3 regions of the Sporosarcina sp. P25 genome follow, and region 1 is predicted to be linked to each of the others. Evidence: riboswitches for the same ligand, from Rfam matches in the RefSeq annotation. Region 1 holds a riboswitch; each other region holds the start of a gene.
What was found. A riboswitch is a leader RNA that binds a small molecule or an ion and turns the genes downstream of it on or off. The one in region 1 is predicted to bind cobalamin.
Positions count from the first base shown of each region.

Region 2: another riboswitch for cobalamin. It lies ahead of CSV70_RS00235 (ABC transporter substrate-binding protein); the one in region 1 lies ahead of CSV70_RS14540 (DUF4430 domain-containing protein).
Region 3: another riboswitch for cobalamin. It lies ahead of CSV70_RS01205 (DUF4430 domain-containing protein); the one in region 1 lies ahead of CSV70_RS14540 (DUF4430 domain-containing protein).

Region 1 covers NZ_PDYV01000022.1:28,685-34,820, forward strand. The annotation lists gene CSV70_RS14525 (O-acetylhomoserine aminocarboxypropyltransferase/cysteine synthase family protein) at 1-593, shown strand, start outside; gene CSV70_RS14530 (glycine betaine uptake BCCT transporter) at 642-2,129, opposite strand; gene CSV70_RS16625 (hypothetical protein) at 2,500-2,676, shown strand; cobalamin riboswitch at 2,818-3,002, shown strand; gene CSV70_RS14540 (DUF4430 domain-containing protein) at 3,147-5,255, shown strand; gene CSV70_RS14545 (S-layer homology domain-containing protein) at 5,368-6,136, shown strand, end outside.
Region 2 covers NZ_PDYV01000001.1:40,823-46,958, reverse strand. The annotation lists gene CSV70_RS00245 (adenosylcobinamide amidohydrolase) at 1-1,077, opposite strand, end outside; gene CSV70_RS00240 (FecCD family ABC transporter permease) at 1,080-2,072, opposite strand; gene CSV70_RS00235 (ABC transporter substrate-binding protein) at 2,065-3,051, opposite strand; cobalamin riboswitch at 3,193-3,319, opposite strand; gene argS (arginine--tRNA ligase) at 3,969-5,636, opposite strand; gene CSV70_RS00225 (YwiB family protein) at 5,633-6,049, opposite strand.
Region 3 covers NZ_PDYV01000001.1:252,933-259,068, reverse strand. The annotation lists gene CSV70_RS01210 (TetR/AcrR family transcriptional regulator) at 1-539, opposite strand, end outside; gene CSV70_RS01205 (DUF4430 domain-containing protein) at 687-4,115, opposite strand; cobalamin riboswitch at 4,238-4,425, opposite strand; TPP riboswitch at 4,567-4,664, shown strand; gene CSV70_RS01200 (ABC transporter ATP-binding protein) at 4,752-5,519, shown strand; gene CSV70_RS01195 (ABC transporter permease) at 5,516-6,136, shown strand, end outside.

The sequences.
Region 1 (6,136 bases):
AAGGTAGGTTCCCTGGTTTTACAGAGCCGGATGAATCCTATCATGGCTTACGGTACGGAATCGATACAGCTGCTGCAGCTTTCGCAACGAAATTACGTGTACAATTGCTGAGAGACTTCGGCCCATGTCTGTCACCAGATAGTGCATTCAACTTGTTGCAAGGTTTGGAAACACTTCATTTGCGCGTGCCTCGCCACAATGAAAACGCACAAAAAGTTGCTGCATTCCTGCAAGAACATCCGGCAGTAGAATGGGTGACGTATACAGGTCTAGAAGATCATCCAACAGTAGAATTGGCAAATAAATATTTAAAAAATGGCTATGGTTCAATTATCGTATTCGGTATTAAAGGTGGACGCGATGCAGGAAGACAAGTAATCGACAATGTAGAAATTTGGTCTCATGTAGCGAATGTGGGAGATGCGAAGTCATTAATCATTCACCCGGCATCTACAACTCATCAGCAGTTGTCTGTGGAAGACTTGAAAGACTCAGGCGTTAGTGAAGAGCTAATTCGCTTATCTGTAGGGTTGGAGTCAGCAGAGGATATTATTGCGGATTTGAAGCAAGCAATCGAAAAAGTGGCAAACTAATATATGAAAAAGAACACCGTCGCTAGTGCGATGGTGTTCTTTTCTCTACTAACGCTTTATTCGTTTCTTTTCATCTTTTAGTGATTTGAACAGCGAGACGACCATCATAATGAGGATGATGGAGAATGGCAAAGCGGCAATAATGATGACGTTTTGCAGTGCATCCAATCCTCCGACATATAATAGAATGATGGCGATGGCAGATTGAATTACGCCCCATACAACTTTCAAATTATTTGGTGGAGTCAATGAACCATATGACGACTGCATGCCGAGCACAAATGTAGCCGAATCCGCTGAAGTGATAAAGAACGATGTAATCAACAAAATGGCAATGACTGATATGACGAATGACAAAGGCAATTCGCTGAACATCTCAAAGATTGTCAGTTCAGTTGCACTTGCAGCCAAGTCGACAATTCCAGCTTTTTGCGTTTCAATTGCTGTCGTACCAAATGCTGTGAACCAGATCATACTCAACACAGTAGGAACAACTAGCACGCCAATCATGAACTCGCGAATCGTTCTACCTTTTGATACGCGGGCAATGAACATCCCGACAAATGGTGCCCAAGCTATCCACCAAGCCCAGTAGAATAGAGTCCACCCATTTAGCCAAGTACGATTTTCAGGAGTGAGCGGTGCAGTACGGAAACTCATACGTATGAGATTTTCCAGGTAGCCACCAATGGAATCCGTGAACATGTTGAAAATCAATAAAGTTGGTCCAAGCACGATCATGAAAATTAACAATGCCAAAGCTAAAATCATATTGGCATTGGATAAAATTTTAATTCCTTTTCCAAGTCCACTCCACGCAGATATAAGGAATAATACTGTTACCACTGCAATGATAAAGAATTGGGACCAGAAGCCTATTGATACACCGAATAAGTAATTGAGCCCGGCGTTTATTTGGACAGCTCCAAAGCCAAGTGATGTCGCCACACCGAAAACGGTGGCAAAAATAGCGAAGACGTCAATGACTGTGCCGAGCTTTCCATCTACTCGATCACCAAAAATTGGACGAAGTGTAACGGAGATTAATCCAGGTTGTCCTTTGCGGAATTGGAAATATGCCAATACTAAAGCGGTCATACCGTATACAGACCAAGCATGGAAACCCCAATGGAAAAATGTCGACTGCATTGCTTCTTTATAAGCAGCTTTTGTTTCAGGAGCTTCTGTAGCAGGACTTACTGCGTAATGCGAAAGAGGTTCGGCCGCCCCGTAGAACACGAGTCCGATTCCCATACCAGCGGAAAATAACATCGCTAACCATGAAAACATGGAAAACTGCGGTCTGTCATTATCCTTTCCTAATCGGATTTTCCCGATCGGACTGAATATCAAGAATACCGAAATGAAGAATAACATGGAGACGGTCAGTAAGTAATACCAGCCGAATGAATCCGAAATAAAGTCCTTAATAGCGGACGTGATTTCTTCGAAGTGTGTAGGGGCAATGACGCCGTATCCCACTGCCAATATGACGGCCACTAATGTAATGTAAAATGTTATAGAAGTTTTTTTCATAGTTCCTCCTTTTTTGAACGTAGTCTGAGAAATGAGCTAAGTACATAATCGAAACAGTAGAATAAAATTGCACACATACATTTGATAATACCCGTTTTGCCGCTCATGTAAACGCTGAAAAATGTCGGTTTATTGCCGGATTAATCGCAAATACAAATAAAAAAGACGAGAGAAATTTCCTTCTCGTCCAATATGTAAGTTGGTTCTGTAGTGTCATTCATGTACTTGCCCAGAATCATCAGCTTGTGCTTGTGACAGTATACATGAAACGTATGGGTGATTTCCACCCTAACGAATGATTTCACTTCACACAATAAAAACCATAGCCATGTTATACTATAGAAACGAAAGAAATGAGGAGGAGATTTTCGTGCAATATTCACAACCTAAGATGCTGCAGCTCGTAAAGCATAGCCCAGAGTTAAATAGAAAATTGAAAGCGATTATGAAAGAGCATGAGCTGGAGAAAAGCTTTGCATTGAAAGCACTTTATCATGCAGAAGTGAAAGACGGCGGAGTCTATCAGCGAGATTATCAGGAGCTATAAGTTTACACTCCCTTATATAGCGTATGAAGTAATAGATAGTGTTCACAAGAAGACTGATGAGAGATTCTTTTCATCGGTCTTTTATACTATTCATTTGAAATAACAAAAAATAGCGGGTGTGCTTGTGATATACTAGTTGTAAATTGAATAGAATATTTTGGTTCTTTGCATTATTGTAAAGATGAAAAAGGAAACAGGTGAAAATCCTGTACGGTCCGGCCACTGTAAATGGGAAGTATCTTCAAAATACCACTGGTGAAATACTGGGAAGGTTGAAGATGTGATGATCCATAAGTCAGGAGACTTGCCAAAATACCATGCGTTACGCCTCCCAGGAAGAGGTATGCATATTGTATCGGATTTACTAAGTTATTAGCCAAAGTCTGCCTATACATAGTGCCCTTGTCTCTTTCTGGAGTCAAGGGCTTTTTTACGTTCAATTTATGATACTAGTATGAGGGGGAAACCATTTGTTTAAGCGTTATGTATCTATCATCGCAAGTGTTTTACTAGCAGTAATGATGCTGTTGCCTGTCACAAGTTCAGTTGCTTTAGCTACCACGGATGTCCAACAAAGTGAAGTAAGTCCGCAAGCCGCTAATTACATGGTAGATGTGGAAGTAGAAGGTTTATCGGGAGTAATTTTAAAAGAAGCGATTGAAGTTACAGCAGGGCAAAATGCTTTAGAGGCATTGAAGAAAGCACTAGATAGTAAGAGCGTCCATTACACTGTTCAAGAAAGTGATTTTGGAGCTTATGTAACTTCCATTAATAATGAAGAAGCAGGGTCATTAGGTGGCTGGGATGGCTGGAATTATACAATAAACGGACAAGCACCTGCTATTGGTGCTGCTGCATATGTATTAAAAAATACTGATCAAGTGAAATTCTTTTACAGTCGTTGGGCAGCCCTTTCTACACCTACTAGTCTTGTAGAAGGTAGTAACAACCCTGCGATTACAGTGAATCTTATAGGTGATACTTTTACACCGGCAGCGCTAGAATCGGAATATTGGACTGTCGGACAATCGGGATTGACTATTTCTAAAATTACTCAAGACACAGATCAGCAAGTGACGATTCAATTGGAAGGCACCGTACAACATGAAAACTTCACGCTTAATGCTGCTAAAGCAACAGTTGTAGGAAAAGCAGCGGAAGCACTACACATTACTGTAGTGGCAAGTCAAACGCGTGTACCCGAAGCAATTGAAAAAGTTACAGATTACATACTGAGTAAATCAGTATCGAGCGAGTGGTTGGCAGTTGGTTTAGCAAAAGCAGGGGTAGCTGTTCCGAACAGCTATGAAGCCGTATTTGATAATAATGTCCAACAACAAATTGTTGATAACTTAGAACGACTAAAAATAACAGATGCAGAACGTTTGACGATAGCTGCGGCAGCGATAGGGAGAGACCCTAAGAACGTCAATGGTATAGATTTACTCGATAAAATCTATAACAGTATAGATATAAGAAACGTAGATACTATGACACGCCAAGGAACGAATGGTTTAATTTTCGCATTGATTGCACTCGATACAAAAAACTATGAAGTTCCAAAAGATGCAAGATGGAATCGTGAAAAAATAGTCGCATCCCTTTTAAGTTATCAAAGAGATGACGGTGCATGGAGTTTATCTACAAGCAATACAGGCTCTGCAAGCTATGACATAACGGCGATGGCACTTATTGGTTTAGCACCTTACAAGGAACAACCAGCCGTCAACAAAGCTATCGAGAAAGCCGTGACATTTTTGTCTAAAAACCAAGGTCCTACCGGCGGATTTGATGAAGCGTTCGTAGGCGGTATTTCTAGTGAAGCAACTTCACAAGTTATCATTGGTTTGACAGCCAATAACATCGATCCACAAGGTGAACAGTTTACAAAGAATGGCATCAACTTGATAGATCACCTGCTAAGCTTCCAAACAGAAAATGGAGGCTTCAAACATACTGTAACAGGTTCGACAGATGGTATGGCTACAGAGCAAGCGCTTCAAGGCCTTGTAGCATTTGATTTATTCACAAAAGGTGAAGGCCGATTATATGATTTTTCGGATCAACCCATGCGACTTGAAGTTTCAAGTCATTCAACTCTTCAAGGAATTGTGAATAATAGCCTTCTACATGTGCAGAAAAACAAAAATGAAGCTTGGTCTTCCATCTTTATTGAAAATACCGAAATGATTGAAGGGTATTATGTTGTGCAAGCTGGAGAAAAAGGTACCCAAAAAGAAACAAGGATTCCTAAAGGAGCGAAAAAAGTATTCATAGTAGATAATGATCGTCCATATCGCTATTTCGATGCGAAAGTAGTAGCACCCTCTCATGAGTTTACAGTCACATTTAACAAAGAAATACAAGATTCAAAAGAGAATCTGGATAAAATCTATGTAGAAGATGTAACAGGTAAGCGTGTGCCAGTTACCGTAAAAGCGAATGGTTTAAAAGCTACCGTTACACCTGAAACAGACTATCAGAAAGGGCAGTTGTATTCTCTAGTTGTGATTGATCCCGTCTCTACAGAAGGAAAAACATTAAAACAAGCAGCTCGACAACTATTCATCATTAAATAAGGAGGTATGCTTTATTTCTATTATTAAAAACTTCACAAAAATAACGGTAGCATTCGCATTAGCGAGTGCCGCCATCCTCGTGCCGGTTTCTCCTTCATTTGCAGAGCAACCGATGCCGATTTATGAAAATCAAGCAACGCAGACGCTACAGCATTCTATTACGATTTCTCCTACGGAAGTTCCGATGCCGTTGTCAACTGTGGCCGTAGAAGAAGGCGATACGGTTCTAAGCGTACTAAAACGCAGTGTCAAAGCTAATAATATTTCGATGTCATATCGTGGGGGAGAGCATGAAAGTGCATATGTCGAAGGGATCCAAGGCGTATTTGAATTCGATCGTGGACAAGGCAGCGGTTGGATGTACAGCGTTAACGGCATCTTCCCGAATCGTGGAGCGGGTGTCATCAAGCTCATCCCTGGCGATAAAGTGGAGTGGAAATATACGATTGACTTAGGTAAGGATTTAAACGCCGATCTGTTTCCTTTCCGAGAGGACTTGGAGCCGAAAATCTCTGTGTCAGGAGTTACATCGGGAGCAACAGTTACACAGTCTGCTCTTTCCTTCCAAGTAAATGCAGCGAGTTATTTCGGAACAGTACTTCAACCTACAGTAACTGTAAACGGCAAACCAGCAGTAGTCACAGGGAACACAGTAAATACCGTGTTGCAGAGTGGCGAGAACAACATTGTCTTAAAGGCAACGGATAAGAAGGATGATACGGTTACAAAAACAGTGAAGGTGACGTATGCACCTAATACTAATCCTGAACCGAACCCGTTACCCAATCCAGAACCTAATCCGAATCCACCACCAGAGCCTCCGGTAGTGAAGCCGGATCCAAAACCAGAACCAGAATCACCATCGATTAAAGATTACTCAA
Region 2 (6,136 bases), on a different contig from region 1:
GAACTGTCCTTCATATTCTTCTACTTCAACGTGCTCCGGACTAACGGCAGTCATCATGGCGACTGTATCTGTCAAATGATAGCCAAGCGTTCGCAAGTATTCCGTGTTCTCGCGCTGTACATCATCGATCATATAATCCGCACGCACGCCTCGATTGACAAACGTCTTGTACCAACCAAGCCCCGCATTATGGACAGCGGAAGAAATCGTCTTCAGCGGTTGGCTTGATTGCAACAATACATGATCTTCTTGAATCGTTACGTCCGCTTTCTTTACACTGAATAGTTGCACCTTTTCTTGCAAGTTCGGCAACAGCGTCATTTGTGGCTTCGGCATTTCAGGATGGGGCTGTGTTTTGACGCGTGCATTGTATACGTGATGAATCTCTTGCTCGAGCACGACGTCTTGCGGTTCGCCGATTGATGCTACTTCCCCGTTCTTCAACAGCAATAGACGATCGCAATAAAGAGCGGCCAGATTGATGTCATGAAATACCGAAATGACTGTGATCCCTTTCTGCCTCGCTTGATTGCGGATCGTATCGAGCAATTGTTGCTGATGCGCGATGTCTAAATGGTTCGTCGGTTCATCCAATAATAAAATAGGAGCTTGCTGGGCGAGCGCTTGCGCAACAAATACGCGTTGTTGCTCGCCGCCAGATAATAATTCAATGGCGGTATTTTCATATCGCGTGACACCTGTATAGTTCATCGCTTCCTGCACTGCTCGCTCATCCAACTCCGACCAGCTCGAGAAAATCCCCGATTGATACGGATAACGACCGAGAGCAACAGTGTCTTTCACGCTATGAGAAAAGGCATGGGCATGGAGCTGCGGCAAGACGGCTACTTGCTGCGCGAATTGCTTTTGGGTATAGGCGCCAGAAGGTTTTCCTGCAATCATGACCTTCCCGCTTTGTTTCGGCAAAATTCCCGATATAATTTTCAATAACGTGGATTTCCCGCTACCATTCGGCCCTAAAATTCCGAGAACTTCTCCTTTTTCCACGTGGAACGACACATTTCGCACAATCGGTTCCTTGCCGTAGCCTCCCGATACGTTTTCCACTTGCAACATCTTCACATCGCTCCTTTTCTACGTTGTTTGTAAAAGATATAGGCAAACACCGGAGCGCCAATGAATGCTGTAATGACACCGACCGGTAATTCAGCCGGTGAAATAATCGTTCGTGCTACGAGATCGCAAATGATCAATAATGATGCACCGTTACATAATGATAACGGCAGTACATGACGGTGATCGGAGCCCCATAACATACGTGTCATATGGGGGACAACTAGGCCAACGAAGCCGATTGTTCCGGACACCGCAACAGCCGAGCCAGTTAATACCGATCCGCCTAGCAAAATCATCAATTTACGCTGTTTGACATTGACTCCAAGATGATGCGCACGTTCTTCACCGAATAATAAAGCGTTCAATTCGCGGCGATTAAGCCACAGCATGAATGAGCCGATGATGAAAAACGGCAAGACCATTACAATGTAATTCCAGCCACGCATCGATACGCTACCAAGAAGCCAACCAACAATCTGACGGAGTTCTTCTTGCGTCAACGCGATCATCAGCGACAACACAGAGCCGAGAAATGAACCGAAAATAATTCCTGTTAAAATAATAGTTTCCATTTTCATTGACCGGTCGACCATTCGAGCAAAACCGATCACTAAAAACATCGTCACTGCAGCACCGATCATACTAAATACAGGTAAGGTGAAAGCGCCAAGGACCGGCAGCGATATACCAAAAAAGAGTGTGATCACGGCGCCGACAGAGGCACCGGATGACACTCCGAGGGTGTAAGGATCAGCTAATGGGTTTTTCAGTAGCCCTTGAAAAGCAGCCCCTGAAATAGCCAATGAGGCACCGACGATTCCAGCCAGCAACACACGCGGCATACGAATCTTCCACAAAATATTACTTGCGGTCGTGTCCGATTGATCCCATAGCGTCTCTATTGGTATTTTCACTGTACCGATCGATACACCGAGCCAGATCGCCACAAGCAATGTGGCGATCGACACGACGTAGGCGAGAACGGTTTTATTCACCGAATACCTCAGGATAGATTGCTTTCGCAAACAATTCTAATCCGTCAGCTAAACGTGGACCTGTACGGCTTGTAATATCTTCATCCAGTTGAATGACTTGATCTTCTTTGATCGCAGTCACCGCATCAAAGCCGTCACGCGTTTTAATATTTTCTACGACATTTGGAACATAGCTATAGATCGCCAAAATCACATCCGGATTTTCATCTACAATCGTTTCAGGACTGATCATAATCCAGCCTTCTTCCGTCACAATGTTCTCAGCGTTAATGATATCCAAAAACTGCTGTGGGAATGTGCCTTTTCCTGCCGTATAGATTTCAGGTGCATCGGAGTTTTCAACGAACACGCGCTTCTTATCCGTGATATCTGCTGCTTTCTTTTCGATATCAGCAATTTTCGTTTTCATATCTTCGACGATTTGATTGGCTTCCGCATTTTTGTCCATGACTTCACCAATCATTTCAATCGTTTCATATGTCTCTTCAAATGTTCCTGCATTCTGTACGACGATCACAGGGATGCCTGCGTCACGAATTTGGTTCAATCCTTCTTCATTCGAGCCCATCATCATTTCATGTGCGAATACCGCTTCCGGTTGCAATGAAATCACTTTTTCTATGTTGACCGTAAAGTCCCCTACGGTATCAAGCTCCGTTACTTCTTTAGGATAATCATCGTTTTCTGTTACAGCGATGACTTGATCGCCAGCATCAATACCGAATAAAATTTCCGTGTTACTTGGAATTAATGAAATGACAGTTTCCGGCGCTTGTTCAAATGTAATTTCTTCGCCAATTGCATCTGTCAGGGTGTATGGGTAACTCGTTGTATCCGTTGACTCTTGTTCTGTTTTCGCTTCTTCACCCGCTTGGTTTTTATCTGCCGGTGTTTCTTCTTTTGTACTGTCGCTTCCGCATGCTGCAAGTAGTAGTACCGCAAGCATAGCCGTCAGCAGTAGTTGCCAAAACTTCTTCATGTGTGTTCCTCCTTCAATATGTGTGTTGCATTACGCAAGCCGCAGACATGAAAAAAACCCTCCGATAGTTCGAAGGATTAGGTGGGATGAAATCAATGCGTGATCTCTTCCATCACACCTATCCTCGTAGGTTGCTGCGGAACTTCATTTTCCAAAAAGGCAGGTGACCTGGCTTGTGCATCGCACGTACAGTGGCGGGACCGCATCGGATTTGAACCGATTTCGCTTTTCATCTCAATTTTCGAGAACCTTTTTAGAAGATATGTAATTATGATTTATTATAGCGATAATAGTGTTGGTTGTACAGGGGATAGGAGGAGTTTGGGTATGACATAGGGAGTGAGGCTCCAGCAGGGGGACGCTTTGCTGAGAGGCCTCGCGATGAGACCTCCCGAACGCGTCCGCCTGGAACGCTGCGAAACGTTGCCTTCCCCTTTCCCACCTCAAAATTTAATCACCCGTAAGCCCTTGAACCTCGCTCTCCATCACAGGATAGAAACACCAGTGAAGCGAAGTGCAAGGCGGCGACTCGGGGAGGATTAGCCCGATCAGGTGAGACCACTAAAGGAGCGTAGCGACTAGGGGGCTCACCGCGGGCCCTCCCAAACGCGTCCGCCTGGAACGTAGCGAAACGTTGCCTTACCTTTTCCAACCTCAAAATTTAATCACCCGTAAGCCCTTGAACTTCACTCTCTATCTCAAGAAAGAAACACCAGTGAAGCGAAGTGCAAGGCGGCGACTCGGGGAGGATTAGCCCGATCAGGTGAGACAACCAAAAGGAAGCGAAGCGACCTGGTTGGCTTACCGCGGGCCCTCCCGAAACGCGTCCGCCTGGAACATAGCGAAACGTTGCCTTCCCCTTTACCATTCATAAAGAAAAAGCCAAGCAGTAAACCCGCTTGGCCATTTTCGATATATTACATTCTTTCAGGTGCTTCAACGCCTACAAGTTTCAACGCGTTGGCAATCGTTGTTTTAGTAGCTGTAATCAATGCCAAACGTGCTTCGGAAAGGTCTTTGTTTTCCGGATCTAGCACCTTGTTCGCATTGTAGAAACTATGGAATGTAGCTGCTAGTTCCTGAATGTAAGTTGTCACGCGGTGCGGTGCGCGCATACGAGCCGAGTCGCTGATTAGTTTCGGGAAGTCACCGAGTTTCTTCAGTAGCTCTAACTCTTTTTCGTCTTGCAATAGCGTGACGTTTTCTGTTGACGCTTCTACATTCTGTTCTTTTGCCTGACGCAAGATCGAACAAATACGTGCGTGTGCGTATTGTGCGTAGTAGACAGGGTTTTCATTGGATTTGGATACGGCCAAATCTAAATCGAAGTCCATTTGTGCATCGCCTGAGCGCATCGCGAAGAAATAACGTACAGCGTCTAGTCCTACTTCTTCTACGAGTTCACGCAATGTGACGGCTTTTCCTGTGCGTTTGCTCATTTTGAATTTTTCTCCGTCTTTGTAAAGCTGAACCATTTGCGCCACTTCTACTTCAAGCGTGTCGCGGTCATAGCCAAGCGCCTGGATAGCTGCTTTCATACGTGGAATATATCCGTGGTGGTCTGCTCCCCAAATATTGATAAGTTTATCAAATCCACGACTCAGCTTGTCTTGGTGATAAGCAATGTCTGGCGTTAAGTATGTGAATGAACCGTCTTGTTTGATCAATACACGGTCTTTATCGTCGCCAAATGTAGTGGAACGGAACCAAGTAGCACCGTCTTCTTCAAAGACATGGCCATTTTCACGTAATTTATTGAGCGCAACATCGATTTTACCGTTGTTATATAGAGACGTTTCCGAGAACCAGTTGTCGAAATGAACGCGGAAGTCCGTCAAGTCTTTCTTTAGTTTATCCAGTTCGATATTCAAGCCGTGTTCACGGAAAAATGCAAGTCGCTCTTGTTCTGGAACATGGACATACTTGTCGCCGTATTGTTCGACGAGGCCTTTTGCGATCGTAATAATATCTGCGCCGCGATAGCCATCTTCTGGCATTTCTTTTTCCAATCCAAGTGCTTCGAAATAACGAACGTCGATCGATAACGCTAAATTATTTATTTGATTACCTGCATCATTGATATAGTATTCACGCGCTACGTCATAGCCTGCTTTGTCGAGAATATTACATAATGAATCTCCAAGGGATGCCCCACGTGCGTGTCCTAAGTGCAAATCGCCTGTTGGGTTCGCTGATACGAATTCAACTTGGATCTTCTGTTGCTGTCCGCTATCGGAACGTCCGTAGTCTGCTCCTTGATCCAGGACAGATTTCACGATATCCCCGAGGCTGTCTGTTTTCAAGCGGATATTGAGGAAGCCAGGTCCAGCGATTTCAATGGAGTCGATTGCGGTGTTCTTCGTATCGAGGTGCTCTAAAATACTTTCCGCAATTGCACGTGGCGGCTTTTTCGCTAGTTTTGTCAACTGCATAGCGATATTCGCTGCATAATCTCCGTTCTCTTTACTTCTTGGTGATTCCAATTTAATGTCGGGAATATCTGCACTTTCGACTAGTTGCGCTTTCTCAATGGCTTGGTGCAATGCTTCTTTAATTTCATGTTGAATCTGCTCTACTGCATTCATTGTGTTACCTCCGAGTAGGTTATTGTCAAATGGTATTTCCCTAATAAGCTTTCTTCTGAATGTAAGTCGTACGCTACCGTAAAGCGTCCAGGAACCCACTCCAGTTGATTGGTATAAACGGCTAAATCCATAACTGCAGGGCCATTACCGTACGTGCCGAGGCGCATATCGTCTTGTCTGAACGGCAATCGCATCTGCACGCCGCCTTTACGCATGATGAAGGCATCTTCAGCATGTAATTTCACGGTCGTTCGGACTACTGGCATTCCTTCTGTTCGTTCTTCAAACAATAAATAGGCCTGTCCTTTTTTCTCAATGAGTTCTCCAGTTGCCTGCATCGTATGCGTTTCCGCTTGCTGGTCTGGATGTTGAATAACGGAACGGAGCTGAACTTCCATTTTTGGCGCTTCCATTCGTTCACCGCCTTAAGTAAATAGATTCACTCATTATACACTTCTTCCGGCACCAGTTTCAATGTTACACGTCTAAACTTTTCCTAC
Region 3 (6,136 bases), on a different contig from region 1:
TTCAACACGTCCGTGATTTGCTTTTCCGTCAGTTGTTCATGATGCGTCTTTGACCAATCGTTAACTAGTGCTAAATACGTTTTGAATAAAAGATATGCAATTAGCTCGCTGTCACATGGCTTTAATTCACCTTTTGCGACACCGCGATCAATCTTTCTTGCAATGAATTTTAATATTTCCTTCTCTATAGACGTTAACACGTCTCCTACAGCAGGTGTTCGTAACTCTTTCTCTTCTTCGATCAATTTAATAAATAACTGATGGGTCTCGCGAAATTTCAACAATTGCATAATACGCGCATGGGCATTCTCTTGAAATGACGCGCCTTCTTTAGCTGTCTGTTCGGAGACGTTTTTCATTTCTTCAACCATTTTCCAGACAATTGAATGAAATAACTCTTCTTTATTCGAGAAAAATGTATAGATTGTACCTTTCCCCACATTCGCAATCTTCGCTACTTGATCCATCGTCGTCGCTTTATATCCAAACATCGTAAACGATTTTTCAGCCGCCAATATAATTTCTTCTCTACGATCCATTATGACACTTCCTTCAGAAATGACCGGAATACCGTTTCGGTCTTCTAGTCATTATATTACATAGATTTATAGATAAATGCAAGATATTACACAAAAGACTACCATACAAGCCATATGGTACTGACTTGTATGATAGTCTTCAATTTTTTATTCGATTATAAATACTTTGCGAATCGGTTCTTTGATTACTTTATCGTTTGCTGATTTCACTTCGGTAATCGTTAAATAATAGAGTTCGCCTTTAGTATATCTAGCAATCGGCTTGATTTTTACTGATTTCCCATCTTCTCCGAGTGTTGTAGAAACCGTAACCATTTCACCCATTGCATTTCTCACGACTACTTTTTCTAAGTTCGCAGCATCATGTTGTAATGTATCTGAAAACGTGATAGTCCACTCTTTCATCGTTTGAACTTCATTTTCAGAATCGAAATACGTATAGGGTTGATCATTTTCGATCACTACAACTTGCAGTATTTCTGAAGACAGTTCGAGACCTTCAACTGCATCCAGCACTTTACCCGCTTCCCCGATTTGAACGATCATCTTTCCGTCAACCACTTCTGTTTTTTCTACTTTTGCCGGGTGCAGTTCTCCAGTCTTTTCATCTATCACTTGAATTTGAAGCTTCCTATCTGTAATTGTCGCTTTTACATTTTCAGGTGATTTGAGTGAGAGTTCAGGGTTCGGTATAGGATTCCAATCATCTCCTAGATCTGCTCCTAAGTTCGTTGTATACTGCCAACGTAAAATATCGTCTTTCTTTAATTCATAAATTCCAGCACTATACTGCGGGAATTCACCATTGACTGAATACATCCAGCCACTTAGCGGACCGCCATGAAATTCCGCTACATTATTAATACTTTTCACGTATAGGGTTGGACCTATACCAGTAAATTTGATTGGTATTGAGCCACTTTCTACTTCACGTTGTAGTACAGTGAACGCCGTATCCCCCGACTCAATTTCCAACTGTTTTGGGCTAATAATATCCCCCATATTCATTGTTCGTGTTTCTACGGAAAATGTAATATTCGTTGGATGTACTGGTGGCTCTATAGTTTCTTCTTCAGAAAATTGTTGCCAGACAGATTTACCCGTTTTAATTTCTTGTAGTGCAATTAAAGATTGTTCGACAGCTATCGTATTGACCCATTTATCGGCTGGTAAAGTGAATGCAAATGCTCCATTTTTCATTTGGAATTTGCTTAATGCATCTACAGGTGATTTCCCATCTTTTTGCCATTCGATAGATGTAACGTCTTCTCCTGACGCAACCAGTCCTGAAATGACAGTCGCAATACTGTTGGAGTTTTCTCCCCAAGCGCCCCAGCCAGCTGTATCCAGTTGTTGTTCGCGTAAGACGTGTTTTGCTCGTTCAATGGCTGTATTCACCGCACTATCATCTTGATAATTTGCTAGTGCCAATAAGACCATCGCTGTCATATCGGGATCAGCTTTGTCTTGTACGTTTAATGAAAGAGAAAATCCACCCTTTTCCTTTTCTTGCTTTAACAAATGTTGTAACGCTTTTTCTTTCGCTTCAGCATTCCATGTTCCTACGTCCTGCCCACGCTTCATACCTGTATCTAAAGCGAGCATCGCCCAGGCGTGTTTATTTATAGGACCAATTGATCCATCTGCTTTTTGTTGTGCCGCTAACTCTGCATACAGATTACGATTCGTTTCCCACGCAGTAGTTGGATCCTTCCCTACTGCCAGCAAACCAAAGATATAACGGATATGGTCTGTATCTGACTCGTCACTATTTAATTCTGGATCTTTAGTAATCCACTCTGGTAATCGTGCTGTACCATCAATTAATTGCGAACTAGATGCGCCCAATCCAACCAGTTCCGTCCAACTAATTCCCGGCATACCCCATCTAAAGTTATCCTTATTATATCTCTCTACTTCATAAAAACGTAACGTATCCGCGAGCATCTCGTCTACCGAACGGCTTACTACTGGTTCCACCGAAGATATATTTGCGGTAGTGTTTACATTTGAATGCACTGCTTCAGCAAGTCCCGTTATGGATAACACTTCATTTGGTACTTCGCCTTGCACATGTAGAAGTACTTTCTGGTTACTTTCAACGGTAACGGAGCCAACTGTTAGGCCTCTATTACCTATAGTCCAGTTACTAGCGTCTGAGGCCGCTTCCGTAAACGCGTCTCCATGTAATGTGAGTTCAATAGTCGGATTCTTGTCCCCGACTTTCAACTTCGTGTTGGATTTGAAAACTGCATTGCGTTTATAAAAAATGTGAATCTTATCCTGTTCGTTCACTATAGTATCGATTAGTGAAGTAGATGATCCTTCATTTACTTCCACCACCCACTGATCAGTGCCATGTAAGCTTCCATTTTGAATGTCATTAATCGACACAAAATTCTTTTTCAGTTCATCTATCTCAAAAGGAATATCTTGTTCCTGTAACAACTGTTCAACAACTTGTACAACCGTACTGTCTTCTTCGAATGTGACTTCAGTTTCTGAAAGAATAGAGCCATCTAATCCATCGATTTTCACGTGGGCTGTAGGCTGCTCTGCTTTTAAAGCAATTCGATTCCAAACTGAACTTCCCGCATTTATGTCTGCTAGCGCAAGTAATACTTGCTCAGTCGCCATTAAGTTGGTTTTCTTATCAGTCACTTTCCACTTATATGAGCCATCTTCTAACTGGAAACCTTTTATTGCATCTACTACTGTCTGATTTCCAATATGCCATTTCTCTGCTAGTACGTTTTCATTTACTGCAGCTAGACCCCAAATCGCTGTCGCTGTTGAATTGGCATTATCGCCCATTCCAAATTTACCTGGCGAATTAAATCCACCCGTCTGTAAGTCTAGTTGTCTAGCTCGTAGTAAGTCCTTCGTTCTTTCAATAGCTGCATCCGCCGCTTCTTCCCCTTGATAATTAGACAATGCGATCATGCCCATACCTGTCATATCTGGGTCTGAAACCGTACCGCTGAATGAATATCCGCCATCTTCATTTTGCTTATCGAGTAAAAATTGTAGTGCTTTTTGTTTCGTATCTTTATTCCACTCGCCTAAATTGGCTCCTAGACGTTCGCCTGTATCCATCGCAAGCAATGCCCACATATGTTTATTAATGCCACCAAATGCGCCTGTATCTTTGTTTTGTTGCGATGCTAATTCTACATAAAGATTACGCTTCGTTTCCCATGCATCGGCTGGATCTTCGTTCATTGCGAGTAACCCGAAGATATAGCGAATATGTTCTGTACCATAATGTATAGGTTCCAAATGACTTGGCTCTTTTTTTTGCCATTCTGGTAATACCCACTCGCCATCATTCAGATCTTCACCTGCTGCGTAAAGCCCGACTAATGTTTGCCACGAATCCAGTTTCATCTCTTTGTTTTTATAAAACTGAACGGTTTTAGCTAATAAGTCTTCCACATCTGTCTGCTCGGCAACCGTTCCTTTTGTATTCTCTACACCTGTATCAACTGCTTGTACCACCGGAGTTACAAACGACAATACCAACATCAAACTTAGCAACACAGATAATACCTTACTTACTCGACTACCTTTCTTCAACGACTCCTACCCCCTATTTTTTTCAATAAAAAAATCCCGCCTCCGGAAAGAGACAAGGATGGATGGATGCGTGTTTAGACGTACCTAATACAACACCACATACACACCTTTTTCCGGAAGGTTGTAAGCATGGTATTATGGTAAGTCTCCTGACTTTTGGATACAAACGCAACTTCAACCTTCCCAGTACGAATACCAGTGGTTGTCTGAAGTCACTTTCCAATTACAGTGGCCGGACCGTTCAGGATTTTCACCTGATTCCTTTTTAAGTCTTGCAAACTAGCAAGACACCAAAATACGCTATAAACTCCTCTTTATCATAAGGAGTCGACATAACAATTGCAATAGCGTAATATTTGACGGTTCATGTATTATACAGGCTTCTATCCTATACCGATTTCTCTCAACGCTATCTTGACTATCTTTTCAGACTATGTAACGATAAGAGATGGATAAACACTAGGGGTGCTTTTGCTGAGAGAGGCGTTCGCCTTAACCCTTGAACCTGCTCTAGATAATGCTAGCGGAGGGAAGTGGACATATGACGGATTTTATCCGTACTATGCAACCGCTTCGCATAGAGAAGTGGTTTTTTTGTGTGAATTTTTTTAAGAAATGAGAAGTGGTAAGAATATGATGAATAAAGTTTTAGAGTTTACTAATGTCTCTTTTCATTATCAAGCAACGAAAGCTTCGAAACCAACTGTTATTTTCGATCAAGTTGACTGGCACGTGAAGGAAGGCGAATTCGTTAGCATCATTGGACCAAGCGGCTATGGCAAAAGCACGTTATTTCGACTCATCACTGGCCTAGAGAACCCTGACAGTGGACAGATTTTATTGGACGGAGTAGTGACAACGAAGCGGTTAGGCAAGGTTGGGTATATGCCGCAGCAAGACTTACTCATGCCGTGGCGGACGATTCTTGAAAATGTTCAATTACCTGTAGAGCTTCAAAAACGTAAACCTTCTTCCGATGAAATCATCCAGTTACTTGCTGACTTCGGACTGGCAGGAGAAGAAAACGCCTATCCTGGAAACTTATCAGGCGGGATGCGACAACGTGTTTCTTTTTTGCGCACAATCCTGACCGGCTCAAATATTTTATTATTGGACGAGCCATTTAGTGCACTAGATGCGATCACGCGGCTGACGATGCAAGAGTGGCTAATCGATCAATGGCAGAAGCTCGATAAAACGATCGTCTTCATCACACATGATATTGACGAAGCCTTATTCCTATCTGATCGCATCTTTGTACTTGCTGAAAAACCGGTACAGGCGATTCGCGAAGTCGTCGTACCTCTCAGCCGACCACGCACTATGCGAGACTTGGCACGACCGGAACTGATGGAACTGAAAGAGCAACTGATCAGCGAGCTTCGTTCGGAGGCGCGGCTATGAAGAAGATGACTTCGTATAGTTGGTCTATACTTCTCGTCGCGATGCTACTTGGCGTATGGGAAATCGCAGCGCGACTTTACGACAAAAGTTTCCTCTTTCCGTCCCCTTCAGCGATTCTGATTAGATTATGGGAGCTGAAAACGGAGCTGTTTATCCATCACTTACCTCCGACTGCTTTAACTATTTTGATCGGCTTATCGATTTCGATCATCATCGGATCCACACTAGCGATTGCGATGTATAGTAAGAAACCAATTGAGCAAGCATTTTACCCTATTTTGATCGCGTCGCAAACGATTCCTGTCATTGCGCTTGCACCGATTTTTGTCTTGTGGTTCGGCTACAGCATTTGGAGTAAAGTCGCAGTCACCGTCTTGATCACTTTTTTCCCGATCACCGTCAGCGTATTCGACGGCTTACGCTCGTCAGATAAGAACTTACGTGAGTTAATGTTGACAATGGGCGCATCCGCCAAAGATATCTTCTATAAGCTAGACCTACCTTCCGCTTTGCCATCTTTCTTCTCTGGACTCAAAGTGGCGGTCACACTTAGCGTAATCGGTGCGGCCATTGGAGAATGGTTAGGCGCGCAGGCAGGACTTGGGTATTTCAGCAGA